One region of the Marinobacter sp. OP 3.4 genome, then DNA from elsewhere that is predicted to be linked to it. Evidence: riboswitches for the same ligand, from Rfam matches in the RefSeq annotation. Region 1 holds a riboswitch; the other holds the start of a gene.
The links. A riboswitch is a leader RNA that binds a small molecule or an ion and turns the genes downstream of it on or off. The one in region 1 is predicted to bind cobalamin.
Positions count from the first base shown of each region.

Region 2: another riboswitch for cobalamin. It lies ahead of RO069_RS02965 (TonB-dependent receptor domain-containing protein); the one in region 1 lies ahead of RO069_RS21435 (ribonucleoside-diphosphate reductase subunit alpha).

Region 1 is NZ_JAVVLT010000122.1:94,355-101,904, reverse strand. It holds gene RO069_RS21440 (ribonucleotide-diphosphate reductase subunit beta) at 1-617, opposite strand, end outside; gene RO069_RS21435 (ribonucleoside-diphosphate reductase subunit alpha) at 732-3,485, opposite strand; cobalamin riboswitch at 3,844-4,059, opposite strand; gene RO069_RS21430 (Crp/Fnr family transcriptional regulator) at 4,235-4,831, shown strand; gene RO069_RS21425 (YgaP family membrane protein) at 4,935-5,129, shown strand; gene RO069_RS21420 (YeeE/YedE thiosulfate transporter family protein) at 5,140-5,697, shown strand; gene RO069_RS21415 (DUF6691 family protein) at 5,694-6,272, shown strand; gene RO069_RS21410 (bifunctional helix-turn-helix domain-containing protein/methylated-DNA--[protein]-cysteine S-methyltransferase) at 6,320-7,168, opposite strand; gene RO069_RS21405 (SDR family oxidoreductase) at 7,180-7,550, opposite strand, start outside.
Region 2 is NZ_JAVVLT010000018.1:21,766-29,315, forward strand. It holds gene cobD (threonine-phosphate decarboxylase CobD) at 1-945, shown strand, start outside; cobalamin riboswitch at 946-1,180, shown strand; gene RO069_RS02965 (TonB-dependent receptor domain-containing protein) at 1,332-3,191, shown strand; gene RO069_RS02970 (cobaltochelatase subunit CobN) at 3,219-7,412, shown strand; gene RO069_RS02975 (cobalamin-binding protein) at 7,406-7,550, shown strand, end outside.

The DNA.
Region 1 (7,550 bases):
TAGAACCAGGCACCCTCGAACACGGCGGCGAAGAACAGGTAGGACATGATGAATTCCTGCAGGTCGTCGCGGTTACGCAGGTTCATGTCGGAGCGCATGGCGGCGTCCAGGCGGCGGTTGGCCATCTGGATCTTGCCGTTGATCGCCGGCACCACGCGGTAGCGGTTGTAGATTTCGCTCTGATCGAGGTTGAGGGTTTCGATGCAGTGCTGGTAGGCCCAGGTGTGCATGGCTTCCTCGTAGACCTGGCGGGCCTGGTAGATCTGCAGTTCCGGGGCGCTCATCTTTTCCATCACCGCCAGGCCGATGTTGCGCATGGCGAGGATGTCGGAGGTGGTGAGGTAGGCCAGTACGTTCTCGTAGACGTGTTTTTCCGCCGGGTTGAGGCGGTGGTGGTAGTCGTGGACGTCCTGGGCCATGTTGACGTCCAGGGGGGTCCAGTGGTTCTTGTTGGCGTTCATGAAGTACTCCCAGGCCCAGGGGTACTTGAACGGGGCCAGCTGGTTGATGTCGGTTTCGCCGTTGATGACGCGTTTGTCGTCGACGTTGACCGGGGCCGGGCCTTCGGTGTTGGTGGGTTTGCTTTCGGGTTTTGGTTCGTCGTCCCAGTTCAGCATGGGGATCTCCTTTGGAAAACGGGCTACCAGAATGCTGGTGTTAGCCCCTCTCCCTCCAGGGGAGAGGGGATGTACAGGCCGGACTTATCAGTGGCTTCTAGCGCTAGTGGATGTTTACTGACACGCCTCGCAGTCGGGGTCGTCAATGCTGCATACCTGTGGCTGTGGCGCGGCGACCGGTGCGGTCTTCTCAGCGCCCGTGGCACCCAGGGAGCGCAGGTAGTAGGTGGTTTTCAGGCCGCGTTCCCAGGCGAGCTGGTAGAGCGCATCCAGTTTCCTGCCGTTGGGTTCGGCCATGTACAGGTTCAGGCTCTGGGCCTGGTCCAGCCATTTCTGGCGTCGGGAGGCGGCCTCCACCAGCCAGCGGGCGTCGATTTCGAAGGCGGTGGCGTAGCGGGCCTTAAGTTCGTCCGGGATGCGGTCGATCTGCTGAACGCTGCCGTCGAAGTACTTGAGGTCGTTGACCATGACGTTGTCCCAAAGGCCCTCGGCCTTGAGGTCGCGGACCAGGGAGGGATTCACTACGGTGAATTCGCCGGACAGGTTCGATTTGACGAACAGGTTCTGGTACGCCGGTTCGATGGACTGGGAGACGCCCACGATGTTGGAGATGGTGGCCGTGGGCGCGATGGCCATGACGTTGCTGTTGCGCATGCCGTTCTTCGCGATCAGCTCGCGCACCGGGGTCCAGTCCAGGCGGACGCTGGTGTCCACGCTGAGGTCGCCTTCCCGGCGGTTTTCCTTCAGGCGGTTGACGGAGTCGATGGGCAGGATGCCCTGGTGCCACAGGGAGCCTTCGTAGCTTTCGTAGGCGCCGCGCTCGCCAGCCAGTTCGGCGGAGGAGCGGATGGCGAAGTAGCTGATCTGCTCCATGGCCACGTCGGCGAATTCCACGGCTTCCGGGCTGGCGTAGGGTACGCCGAGTTTGTACAGGGCGTCCTGGAAGCCCATCAGGCCGAGGCCCACCGGGCGGTGGCGCAGGTTGGAGTTGCGGGCCTGCGGCACGGCGTAGTAGTTGATGTCGATGACGTTATCCAGCATGCGGACCGCGCGGCTGACGGTGCGTTCCAGGCGCTGCACGTCCAGTTCGCTATCTTTCACGTGGGCGGCCAGGTTGACGGAGCCCAGGTTGCACACGGCGATTTCGTCCTCGCTGGTGTTGAGGGTGATCTCGGTGCACAGGTTGGAGCTGTGGACCACGCCCCGGTGCTGCTGGGGCGAGCGCAGGTTGCAGGGGTCCTTGAAGGTGATCCACGGGTGGCCGGTTTCGAACAGCACGGTGAGCATCTTGCGCCAGAGCTGCTTGGCGGAGACTTTCTTGGACAGTTTGATCCGGCCCTGCTCCGCCAGCGCCTCGTAGTGCTCGTAGCGCTCGCGGAACTCGTTACCGTACAGGTCGTGCAGGTCGCCCACGTCGCTGGGGGAGAACAGGGTCCAGTCCTGGTCGTTGCGCATGCGCTCGATCAGCAGGTCCGGCACCCAGTTGGCGGTGTTCATGTCGTGGGTGCGGCGGCGTTCGTCCCCGGTGTTCTTGCGCAGCTCCAGGAATTCCTCGATGTCCAGGTGCCAGCTTTCCAGGTAGGCGCACACCGCGCCCTTGCGCTTGCCACCCTGGTTGACAGCGACAGCGGTGTCGTTGACCACTTTCAGGAAGGGCACCACGCCCTGGCTCTGGCCGTTGGTGCCCTTGATGTGGGAGCCCAGGGCGCGCACCGGGGTCCAGTCGTTGCCCAGGCCGCCGGCCCACTTGGACAGCATGGCGTTGTCGCGGATGGCGCCGTAGATGCTTTCCAGGTCGTCCTGCACGGTGGTCAGGTAGCAGGAGGACAGTTGCGAGTGGCGGGTGCCGCTGTTGAACAGGGTCGGCGTGGACGCCATGTAGTCGAAGCTGGACAGCAGGTCATAGAACTCGATGGCGCGGGCGTTGGGGTCGTCCTCCCGCAGGGCCAGGCCCATGGCCACGCGCATGAAGAACACCTGGGGCAGTTCCAGCCGAGCCTTGTCCCAGTGCAGGAAGTAGCGGTCGTACAGGGTCTGCAGGCCCAGGAAGCCGAACTGCTGGTCCCGCTCCGGCTGCAGGGCCTCGCCCAGGCGTTCCAGGTCGAAGGCGGCCAGCGCTTCGTCCAGCAGTTCGTAACGGATGCCTTCGTGGATAAAGGCGGTCAGGGCCTGGGGATAGACCTCGGCGAGACTCTGCTGGGTCGACAGCCCCAGGGCGCCGGTGGTTTCCAGGCGAAGTTGCTCCAGCAGCAGGCGGGCGGTGACGGCGCTGTAGTCCGGCTCCTGCTCGATGCGGCCACGGGCGGTCATCACCAGGGCGGAGAGTACCTCGGTTTCGTCGATGCCGTCATAGAGGTTGCGCAGGGCGTCTTCCACCAGGGAGTCGCCGTTGATGCCTTCCAGACCGGTGGCCGCCTGTTCCACCTGCAGTTTCATCAGGCCCAGGTCCAGGGGGGCGATCTCGCCGCTGGCCTTTTTCACGGTCAGGTGCGGGTGGGCCTCCACAGGCTCGTCGATAGCGCGCTGGCGGGCGTGTTCTTCCCGGTAGAGCACGTAGGCCCGGGCCACTTTCTGTTCGCCACCGCGCATCAGGGCCAGTTCCACTTGGTCCTGAATGTCCTCGATATGGACCTTGCCGCCGGCCTTCAGGCGTCGGCTGATGGCCTGGGTCACCTGGTCGGTGACATCCTGGACGGCATGGTTGATATGGGCGGAACCGGCGGCCTGGTCACCTTCCACGGCCAGGAAGGCCTTGGTGACGGCGACACTGATCTTGGACGCATTGAAGCTGACCAGGGTGCCATTGCGCTTGATAACCTGAAGGGATTCGGTGGCGGCCTGCGGGGCTTCGGCCAGGGCGGTGGACATGGGTGTTCTCCTTTACAACGCGTTGGGATTACGAGACTTCGCGTTGCAGGAGATTCAGAGGCAGGATCGGATAACCGATCACCGGAACCTGCGGGTTTTGCCCCCTCTCCCCTGGAGGGAGAGGGGGGAGAGATTAACTCCGGAGTCCGCCGCTTTCCCCCTCTCCCTAACCCCGCTCCGCGCCCCGGCCATTTGCCAGAGCCAAATGGCGTTCAGGCGGACGAAGCGATGCTTCGTTTTTCCCGCCTTCACCCCACCAGGGGAGAGGGGATAAAAAGAGTTGCCCGCAAGCTGCCGCCAACGACATTTGGCCGTCGTGGCCGCAAGAATCTGTCTGCTCACCTTATAAACGCGAAGGCTCGACATTCTGTCCAGGGCAGGTCTTCGGACTCAGGGGCAGGAACCTGTCGGTTCAGCCTTACGGACGACTTCCCGGCGTTTGCCAGTGTCATGGTGCCCGTTCGTTCCCCAATACCGCTGCGCGTCAGTTCCGGATTCTCACCGGATTCCCGATACCAGGTGGTGACACTTTGATCACTACATTTGGTATGCAGCCAAGGACACCATCACTATATACGGGATTTTTATCCTTAACAAATTACCAAAGCCAATCGATGGGGGGCTGGCGCCACCACCCTCCCTATCGTATTGGGGGCGGCCCTGTTTACCCCGGCGGGACAACGGATGACAATCACGCGGAACCGTCTATTCTCATGCCCTGGAAGGGCCGAGTTCAGCAGGAGACTACCTTGTCCATCGCGCATTATTTCAATGGCTATCACGATATCCGCATTCCGGCGGGTCAGCCGGTGCTCCATCAGGGCGACGAGTGCCTTAACTATTTTCTGCTGACGGCAGGGTCGGTGCGGCTATTCACCCGCTCTGCCCGCGGCCGGGAAGTCACCCTCTATCACGTGCGACCAGACAGCATCTGCGTGCTCACCACCAGTTGCCTGCTGGGAGGCCGGCGCTTTCCCGCCGAGGCGGTGGCCGACACCGACCTCAGGGTCCGGATGATGCCCAAGGCCCGCTTCGATGACCTGATGGAGACCGCCCCAAGCTTTCGCGACGCTGTATTCCAGAGCCTTGCCCAGCGTATGGACAGCCTGATCCAGACTATCGAGAAACTGGCCCTGGAGCCCATTGACGTTCGTATCGCCAAATACCTGCTGTCCTTCGATACGGCGCTGATACAAACCACCCATCAACTGGTTGCCTCCGAAGTGGGCACCGCCCGGGAAGTGGTCAGCCGCCACCTGAAGCAACTGGCGGACAAGGGCATGATCCAGCCGGAACGGGGCGCCATCCGCATACTCGACCCGGATGCGCTGGCCAAACTGACCTGAATCAAATTCGATCGAACTTTTCCATCCCTCGGTGACTTAGTTACAGACCGGCACCAACCGCCCGCCCAGAATATCCCCATCAACACACGGGGAGGGTTACACCATGTCCAAGAACGAAGGCGCCATTGATCGCACCCTGCGGGTACTTGCTGGCCTGGCACTGCTGAGTCTCACGGTTGTCGGCCCGCAGAGCCTGTGGGGACTTATCGGTATCGTACCGCTGCTGACCGGCCTGGTGGGCTTCTGCCCGCTGTACCGGGTACTGGGCATCAGCACCTGTCCGGTGAAGAGCCGGTAGGAGGCATATCATGTACTGGAACTGGAAAATCAGCGGCCTGGCGCTGGCCGGCGTCTTCCTGCTGGCTGTCGTGCTGGTCAAACCCATTGGCGTGTCCACGCAGTTCGTGATCTTCGACGGGCTGGTGGCGTCCTGGTTCAATCCGACCCTGGTTGTTGAGGACGCTACCTCCGCCAGCGGTTACGCCAGTAGCAACGCCTACCTGAACAAATCCGGCGGCAAGTACGCCGAAGCCATTGCCAACCCGCTGAACTACAGCTTTGTGTTCGTGATCGCCATGGTGGTGGGCGGTTTCCTGGGCCGGCGCTTCCAGAGCCGTGGGCAGGATCCGGTACCGCCGTTCCACCGCGCCCGCTTCGGACAGACCCCGGCAATGCGCTACGGGCTGGCCTTTGCTGGCGGCATCCTGGTGCTCTGGGGGGCAAGGCTGGCCGGTGGCTGTACCAGTGGCCATATGATGAGCGGCATGATGCAGACCGCCGTCAGCGGTTACCTGTTCGCCCTGGCCGCCTTTGCCTTTGCGGTACCCACCGCGCTGTTGCTCTACCGTGATGGAGGGAACACATGATGACTCTGTTTCTTGCGATTATCCTGGGCCTGCTGTTTGGCTTCGTACTGCAGCGGGTCGGTGCCGCCGATCCACAGAAGATCGTGGGCATGCTGACACTGACCGACATGCACCTGGCCAAGGCCATCCTGCTGGGTATCGGGGTGTCTTCGATTGTCCTGTTCGCCGGCCTTTGGCTGGGGCTGATCGACGCCAGTCACCTGTCCATCAAGAGCGCCTATACCGGGGTACTGGTGGGCGGTGCCATCCTCGGCATCGGCTGGGCCGTGGCCGGCTACTGCCCGGGCACCGGACTGGTGGGCATGGGCTCCGGTCGCCTGGACGGCCTGTTCTTCGTGCTGGGCGGTTTGGTGGGGGCAGCCATCTTCACCCTGGGCTTTGGTGCGATACAGGACAGCATGCTGTTCAACAGCCTGTTCGGTGGCAAGGCCACCCTGACCACCGCCGATAGCCGGCAATGGCTGGCCATCCTGCTGGGTGTGGGCTTCGTTGCCCTGGCGGCGCTGCTCGGCATGCGACTCCGTCCGACCGTAGTGCACAGGTCCACAGCCTCGAAGGGGCTGGCAAAGCACTGACGGCTGATCAACGGGTGGGCCACCCTGTCTTCAGGGCGGTCCACACCTCAGGCCGTTACGGCCTCCGGCTCGGCCCGCAAACGCTCCCAGGCCTGGATTACCCGCTTGCGGTTCGGCCCCCACCGGTAACCACCGAGGGCGCCACTTTGCTGGATCACCCGATGGCAGGGAATCAGCAGGGCCACCGGGTTCACCCCAACAGCATTGCCCACCGCCCGTGATGCCCGGGGGTATCCCAGGGAGCGGGCGATATCCCCATAGCTGACCACCGCGCCGTAGGGAATGTTCATCAGCGCACGCCAGACGGCAATCTGGAAATTGGTGCCGGACACCCGGATGGAGATGGGGCCTTCCGCCCGCTCCTCCGGCCGGCCCAGCATGCGGGCCACCACCGGCTCGGTGGCGGCGGCGTCCTCTACCAGGGTGCTTGCGGGCCAGTCCGTCCTGAGTTGTGCCAGTTCAGTCTCCAGGTCGGAGTAGCCGAGGAAGGCGGCCCGGCACACACCCCGGTCGGTGCGCGCCACCAGCAGTTCTCCGAAAGGCGACTCATGGACACCGTAGCTGATGCGCACCCCCTCGCCCCTGGTTTTGAACTCGCCGGGAGTTACCGCTTCCAACTGGACAAAATGGTCGTGCAGCCGCGACCCGCCACTGAGGCCGATGTCGAGCGCCGTGTCCAGCAGCGAGCGGGATTCCGCCAGTAACGCCTTGCTGTGCTCCAGGGTCAGCACCTGCAGGAAGCGCTTCGGCGAGGTCCCGGCCCAACGGGTGAACAGCCGCTGAAAGTGGTAGGGGCTCAGGTTTACGTGTGCCGCCACCTGTTCCAGCGTGGGTTGACTGCCGGCCTGCTCAACCAGATAGGTAATGGCCTGTTCGATACGCTCGTAGTCCGACATCATCACGTCCCTCACATTCTGTTCACGGAGACGCCACCGTCCACCAGCATGGCCGAGCCGGTGGTGAACGAGGCGGCGTCCGATGCCAGATACAGCGCTGATCTGGCAATTTCTTCCGGCGATGCAATCCGTTTCAGGGCGTGCAGCCCCCGCACCATGGCCATGGCCTCCGGTGAATCGGCAAAGGTGCGTGCCGCATCGGTATCCGTGCCCCCCGGCAGCAGGGCGTTCACCCGGATGCCTTGGGCGCCGTGCTCCACAGCCAGCACCTGGGTCAGTCCGACCAGGCCGGCCTTGCTGGCAGCGTAGGCGGCCATGCCCGGCATTCCCGCAGTATGGCCCACAAAAGACGAGGTGAATAACAGCGAGCCACCGCCCCGGG
Region 2 (7,550 bases), on a different contig from region 1:
ATCAACCGGCAGGGCTGGAAGGTGCCGCCGTTGCCGGACTACCTGTGGCGCCAGCTCCCGGAGGAAGACGACGGCCTGGATACGGTAATCCGTGGCTGGGCCGGTGCCCCCGGCAACGCCGGCTGTCTGCCGGTACCGGGCAGCCAGGCCGCCATCCAGACGCTGCCATTGCTGCGCTCCCCCTGCCGGGTGGGTGTGCCCGCCCCGGGCTTTGAGGAACACGCCCGTTGCTGGGCCCTGGCCGGGCATGAGGTGGTGCCCGTCAGCCTGGCGCAGGTGGAATCCGGCGATGACTGGTTGGGCGACCTGGACGTGATGGTGTGGATCAACCCCAATAATCCCACCGGCATGACCGTCTCCCGGGAACGGCTGCTGGACTGGCACGCCGAGCTGGTGGGCCGCGACGGCTGGCTGGTGGTGGACGAGGCCTTTGCCACCAGCTACCGGGGCATCAGCCTGGTGCCCATGTCTTCCGCGCCGGGGCTGGTGGTGCTGCAATCCCTGGGCAAGTTCTTCGGCCTGGCCGGGGTGCGTGCGGGGGCGGTTTTTGCGGAACCGGCGATCACCGGTGCCCTGGCGGCCCGCCTGGGGCCCTGGTCCCTGAGCTCGCCGGCCCGTTACCTCATGGCCCGGGCCCTCAAGGATACCCTCTGGCAACAGCGGACGGCGGAGCGTCTGCAGGCGGACAGCGACCGCCTCGACCGGTTACTGCAGGACGCCGGCCTGCCCGCCACACGGGGCACCATCCTGTTCCGTTACCTGGAGCATCCGAAGGCGCAACTCATGGTGGATTTCCTGGCCGGTCGCGGCATCCTGGTGCGCTATTTCGACAATCCGTCGGCCCTGCGCATCGGCCTGCCCGGTGATGCCTTCGAGTGGGAGCGGCTGGAGCGGACCCTGCAACACCTGATGAATGTCGTTGACCAGCACAGGTCGGATTGCTAGCCTGTCGCCCTGTTTTCAGGTATCCCGAAGTCCACTTCGGGTGAAACGGGAAGTCGGTGCGCCCTGAACAGGCAAGTCCGACGCTGCCCCCGCAACGGTAATTGAGTCCGGGAGTTCCATAACCTCCCACGGATAGCCACGACGCCACTGTGCCACCGGCATGGGAAGGCGGTTATCCGGGATGCTCCGACATCCGCTCAAAAGCCCGGAGACCGGCCTGTAAACACACCTGGTGCTGCGGAGGGCGGCAATGGTGGGTGAACCGGCGAGTCTTTCCCTTTATCTGGCCCCTGCCCACCCTGCCTTTGGGCCATTTCCTCCCTGACTTTCGCAGCAATGTTGTTTCCACCGTGCGGGGACGCGCGGTTAGTCAGCGAGATCCGAACATGCCTTTTTCCGACCCGGCCAGCAAGCGTCGCCTGGCGTTTCCTGCCCTTGTACTGCTCCCACTGTCCGTTACCGCCGCCGAAACAGAGGCGGGTGACCCCATTTATGCCGCCATTGATCCCATTGTGGTCACCGCCACCGTGGGGCCGCGCACCGTGGGGGAGAGCCTGTCGTCCGTGACCGTGATCGACGAGGAGCAGATCCGCAGGCAGCAGCCGGCGGAGTTCAAGGACCTGCTGCGCAGCCAGCCGGGCATCAACGTGATCAGCAATGGCTCCTTCGGCAAGAACACCAGTGTCTACACCCGGGGCACCGGCAGCGAGTCCACCATCTTCCTGGTGGATGGCATCCGCCTGCGTTCCTCCACCAGCGGCAGCGCGCCCTGGCAGTACTTTCCCGTGGACCTGGTGGACCGGGTTGAAATCGTGCGCGGGCCGCGCAGCTCCCTGTACGGTGCCGACGCTGTCGGTGGCGTGATCCAGGCCTTTACCCACGAGCCCGTTCAGGATGGCCACCGGGGCTGGGTTGAAGCCGGTGCCGGCAACTTCGACACCCAGATGGGCTCCGGCGGTATTTCCGCCCGGTCAGGCAACACCCGGTTCAGCCTGAGTGGTGTGCACAAGGAAACCGACGGCACCGAGATTATCGAAGGCGGTGATGACAAGGGCTTCCGCAATACCGCCGGTATCGCCAAGGTGACCCACGAACTGGAGAACGGCGGCGAGGCCGGCCTGCTGCTGATGCAGTCCGAGGGCAACAACGAATTCGAGGGCGGTGACACCGACTATATGATCCGCCTGGCCGGTTTCCGCCTGACGACCCCGGTGAGCGACTACTGGGACACCGCGATCCAGGTTTCCGAGGCCCGTGACGAGCAGGACAACTTCCGTGACTCCGGCGACTCGGTGTTCAACACCACCGCACGCACCGCGCGCTGGGAAAACACCGTCTACTTCAGCAGCCACGAGCTGGCCTTGGGCGCGGAACTGCTCAGCGAGAAAGTGAACAGCACCACCGACTACGACGAGGACAGCCGCACCAACGCCGCCGCCTTCAGCCAGTTGCGTCTCGGTTTCGGGCCTACCGATGTGCAGGTCAGCCTGCGGCTGGATGACAACGAAGCCTACGGTCGTGAGGAAACCGGCGGTATTGCCCTCGGCCATGCCTTCGATGACTACCACCGGGTTCGCGCCAGCTACCAGACTTCCTTCCGGGCACCCACCTTCAACGATCTGTACTACCCGCTGGAAACCTACGATTTCGGCGGTTCCTACGCCGGTAATCCGGACCTGGAGCCGGAGAAGGGCGGCGCTTTCGAACTGGGCATGTCCGGCCGATATGATATCTGGTACTGGGATGCCGCCATCTACCAGCTGGATGTGGACAACCTGATCTCCCTGGAAACCGATGCCGGTGGCAACACCCGCCCGGCCAATGTCGACGACGCCCGCATTCGTGGCGTGGAACTGACCGGTGGCTTTGACTACGAAGGCTGGCGCGCCCAGGCGGCCGTGACCCTGATGGATCCCCGTGACCGGAATACCGACAACCGCCTGCGCCGCCGCAGTGCCCAACAGTTCCGCCTGGAACTGGATCGTGAGTTTGCCGACTGGAGTGTCGGCGGCACCCTCAACGCCGAAGGCTACCGCTACGACGATGCCGAGAACGAGGACCGGCTGCCCGGCTTCGGTACCCTCGACCTGCGTGCCGGCTGGCAGTTCGCCGACAACTGGTCCACCCGCCTGACCGTGGACAACGTGTTCGACAAGGAATACGCCACCGCCCTTCGCTTCGATGGCAAGGGTTACCTGGCAGCCGGCCGTACCGCCATGCTCACTGTCCGTTACGACATCCAGTAAAACGACAGCCAGGGAAGGGGGGTGGCCATGAAATCGCAGATAACCTACCTGAAGGCCATGGCACTGCTGCTGATGGCCCTGCTGGCCCCGCCGGTCAGCGCCGCCACGATAGTGGGTGTGGTGTCGGAACGCTCCGCCGCTGAGCTGGCCGCTGGCGCCGAACAGTTTGCCGAAACCTATCCGGACCATCGGGTGGTACTGCGAACCCCGGAGCAACTGGCGCGCCTGGAGGACCGGGAGCTGGCCGGGCTGGTGTCCGGGGCGGACGCCCTGCTGATGGCGGCGGTGTTCGGTGAACAGGTGGGCCGGCTGGCGCGGGTGGTGTCGGAACAGGCCGGGGCACGGTCATTCCCCATCCTGGCCGTCAATGGCGACCGGAGCCTGACACGCCTGTCGCGGCTGGACGGCGAATCCCCCCTGGCGGAGCTGGATGATCAGACCCTCAACGACCTTATGGCCGCCCCGGAGCCGGGCGCCGACGTGGCGAAGCACAACGCCGCCCTCAGGGAACAGTTCCCGCAGCAGGCGTCCTGGCTGGACAGTCGCATCCTCTACCAGGGCCGCACGCCGGACCATCTGGACGCCCTGCTGCGCTGGCTGCTGGTGCAGGCGGATTACGACCTGGACGTCCCCGAGCTACCGTCCCGTTCACTGATCCGCTACTACCGTGACGGGGAGGCCATGGACGACCCTGACGGCCTCGCCCTTCAAGCCGGGCCGGTGGTCACCCTGCTGGACCTGGACAGCGGTGATCGCCCCGGCGACCGGGCACTGCTGGATGATACCTGTGCGGCACTGGAAGCCCGTGATATCCAGTGTTTCGCCGTGCTCGCCCGCTGGGGTGGCGCCAGCCTGGAGGCGGTTCGTGCCCTGCCGGAGACCGTCGGTGACGCCACCCTGTCCGCCATTGTCAGCCTTCAGGATTTCACCGTGGGTGGCGGCGAGGGTCGTCGCCGGGTAACGGAAGAGCTGGAGGCGCTGGACGTGCCGGTGATCAAGGGCCTGCGCCTGGCGTCCCGCACCCGCAACCAGTGGCAACTGTCCATCGACGGAGTGCCGGCGGACAAGGTGCACTACAAGCTGGCCATGCCGGAGTTGCAGGGCGTCAGCCAGCCGCTGGTGCTGGCGGTGGCCGAGCCGGAGGAAATCCACGAACTCACCGGCGTCGCCCTGACCCTGACCCGCCCGGTCCCCGAGCGCATCGAGGCCCTGTCGGAGCGTCTGTCCCGCTGGCAGGTGCTGCAACGCCGAGCCAATGAAGACAAGCGGGTCGCCATCATCTACTACAACCACCCGCCGGGCCGGCAGAACATCGGCGCCGACAACCTGGATGTGCCCGCCTCCCTGTTCGAGATGCTCCACTGGCTAAAGGACGAGGGCTACGACACCGGGCCCCTGCCGGAGAGTCCCGAAGCCCTGCTTGACCGCATGCAGGCCAGGGGCGTCAACCTGACGGACGATCCCCGTTCCCTGCGGGCCATGGCGGACCAGGTGCCGCAGCTCTCTTCCGATGACTATCTCGCCTACTTCAACACCCTGCCCACCGTGGTCCAGGAGGAACTGGTACACGGGCCGTTGGGGTATCTCCATGCGCGGCTGGAACAGGCCCACGAGCTGGGTGAACAGGACATCGCCCTGGACCTGCTGGACCGGGGCACCGGCGACCTGCGCCACCTGATCGAACACCTCCAGCACCCCAACCGCGCCCGGGCCCTGGCTGAGCTGGACGATTACGAGGCCCTGTGGCGCCAGCGCCTGACCGAGGGCGGCCAGCGGGACGCCGTGACGGCCCAGCGTGAGGCGCTGGCGGACACCGGCATCCCCGGCCTGCGGGGCTGGGGCGAGGCGCCGGGCCGGTCCATGGTGGTGGACGGCAACATGGTGTTCCCGGGGCTGCAGTTCGGCAATATCTACATCGGCCCGCAACCGCCCCGGGGCTGGGAAGTGTCCGAGGAACTGCTGCACGCCAACACCACCTTCCCGCCGACCCATCAATACGTGGGGTTCTACCACTGGCTGAAGGACGGCTTTCGGGCCGACGCCCTGGTCTACCTGGGCCGCCATTCCACCCGGGAATTCCTGCCCCGGCGCCGGGCCGGCCTGACCACCGATGATTACCCTGACCTGCTGGGCGGCAATCTGCCCCTGATCTACCCCTACATTGTCGATGGCGTCGGCGAGGGCATCCAGGCCAAGCGCCGGGCCCTGGGCGTGATGATCAGCCACCTGACGCCACCGCTGGCCGCCACGAAGCTCTACGACGACCTGCTGGAACTGCGCCAGCTGGTGGAAACCTGGGAATCCGCCTCCGAGCCGGACAGCCCGACCCGGGAACGGGCGGTGAAGCTGCTGCGGGAGAAGGTCCGCGACCTGGAGATCGGCGACGACCTGGAGCGTGAGATTGCCGGCGAGATGGGCCTGTCCCGGGAGGAAGTGTCCGTGGATGAGCTGTCACCGGACCTGCTGGTCCACGAGGCGGGCCACTACGTCACCGACATGCAGGAACACTTCATGCCCCTGGGCCTGCATGTGTTCGGCAGGGACTGGACCCCGGACCAACTGGACACCATGCTCACCTCCATGGCCGGCGACGACGGTGAACCGGACCCGGACTGGCGCGACTGGCTGGCGGAGTCCCCGGCCAACGAGCGCGCCAGCTTCCTGGCGGCACTGGAGGGGCGTTTCGTGGCGCCGGGGCAGGGCAACGACCCGCTGCGGACCCCGGAAGTGCTGCCCACCGGGCGCAACTTCCACGCCCTGTCCGACGACCTGATTCCCACCCGTGTGGCCTGGTCCCTGGCGTCGGAACTGACCGACAAGGCGCTTGAGAACGACCGTGGGCAGAACGAAGACAGCGATGCCCTGGTCCTGTGGGCCTCGGACACCGTGCGGGACGAGGGCGTGATGATCGCCTTCGGCATGAAACTGCTGGGCATCCGCCCGGTGTGGAACAGCCGGGGCATCGTCAAGGGGCTGGAGCGCCTGCCTGTCGGCCCCGACGAGATCCTGGCGGCCCGCCACAATGTGGTGTTCACCACCTCCGGCCTGTTCCGGGACCTGTACGGCAGCCAGTTGGAATGGCTGGACCAGGCCGTCCTGATGGCGCTGGATGCCTCGGCCGAGACCATTCGCCATGACTATCCGAAGCTGACCACGGCCCTGGATCAGGCACTGTCGGCCCTGCCACCGGAGGTGCGCCGACCCGGCACCGAGCCGCTGGCGTTCAATGGCGTTGCCCGCCGCTGGGTGGAAGACACCCGGGCCATGATCGCGGAGGGCATGGGCGCGGAAGACGCCGGCACCCAGGCCTCCTACCGGGTATTCGGTGCCGCCCCCGGTGCCTACGGCGCAGGGGTGAACCGGCTGGCCTCCCGCTCCGGTGCCTGGAGCGACCGGCAACAGCTGGGCGACGCCTATCGCCGCCGCATGGGCCATGTCTACGGGATGGACCGCAATGGCGAGGCCAGCCACCAGGCCTTCGACCGCCAGTTGCAGTCCGTCGGCCATACCTACCTGGGCCGCGCCAGCTACCTGTATGGCCTGCTGGACAACGACGACGGCTTCGACTTCCAGGGCGGGCTGTCCAATGCCGTAGAGCACCTTCGCGGCGAGCCGCCGCAGAACCGGGTGCTGCAGTACGCCGATCCGGCCAACCCCCAGGTCAGTTCCCTGCAGCGGGCACTGGATGTGGAACTGCGGTCCCGCAACCTCAATCCACAATGGCTGGCGCCGCTGATGGAGCATGGCTATGCCGGTGCCCGCACCATGGGCAGCGACTTCCTGGACAACCTCTGGGGCTGGCAGGTCACCAGCCCGCAGGTGGTGCGCCCCGGGGTGTGGGACGACATCAACGAGGTCTACTTCCAGGACCGGCACCAACTGGGGCTGGATGAGTTCCTGTCACAGGGGCACAATGCCCACGTGAAAACCCATATGCAGGCCATTACCCTGCTGGCCGCCAAGCGGGGCTTCTGGGATGCGGATCCATTCGTGCTGGACCAGCTTGCCAGTGACTTTGCCAACGGTATTGTTGACCATGGCCTGCCCGGCGATGGCCACACCCGCCCGGACCACCCGCTGATGGACTGGGTGTCGGACCGGCTGGAGCCGGCACAACGGGAGGCCTTCAACGCCGCCCGCAAGGGCGGACCACCGCCTGAAGACAGCGGGGACAACCATTCATCATGCCAGTCAGCCGGGAGTCTGTTCGCCGCATGCTAATCCGACGATTCATGGCCGCTGCCCTGATGTGGACGTGCGTTAACGCCCAGGCGGACGAGGTGTGCGCCACCGATGCCACCGGCCAGCGGCTGTGCCTGGACCAGCCAGCCGAGCGCATTGCCGCCCTGTCCCCCGGCG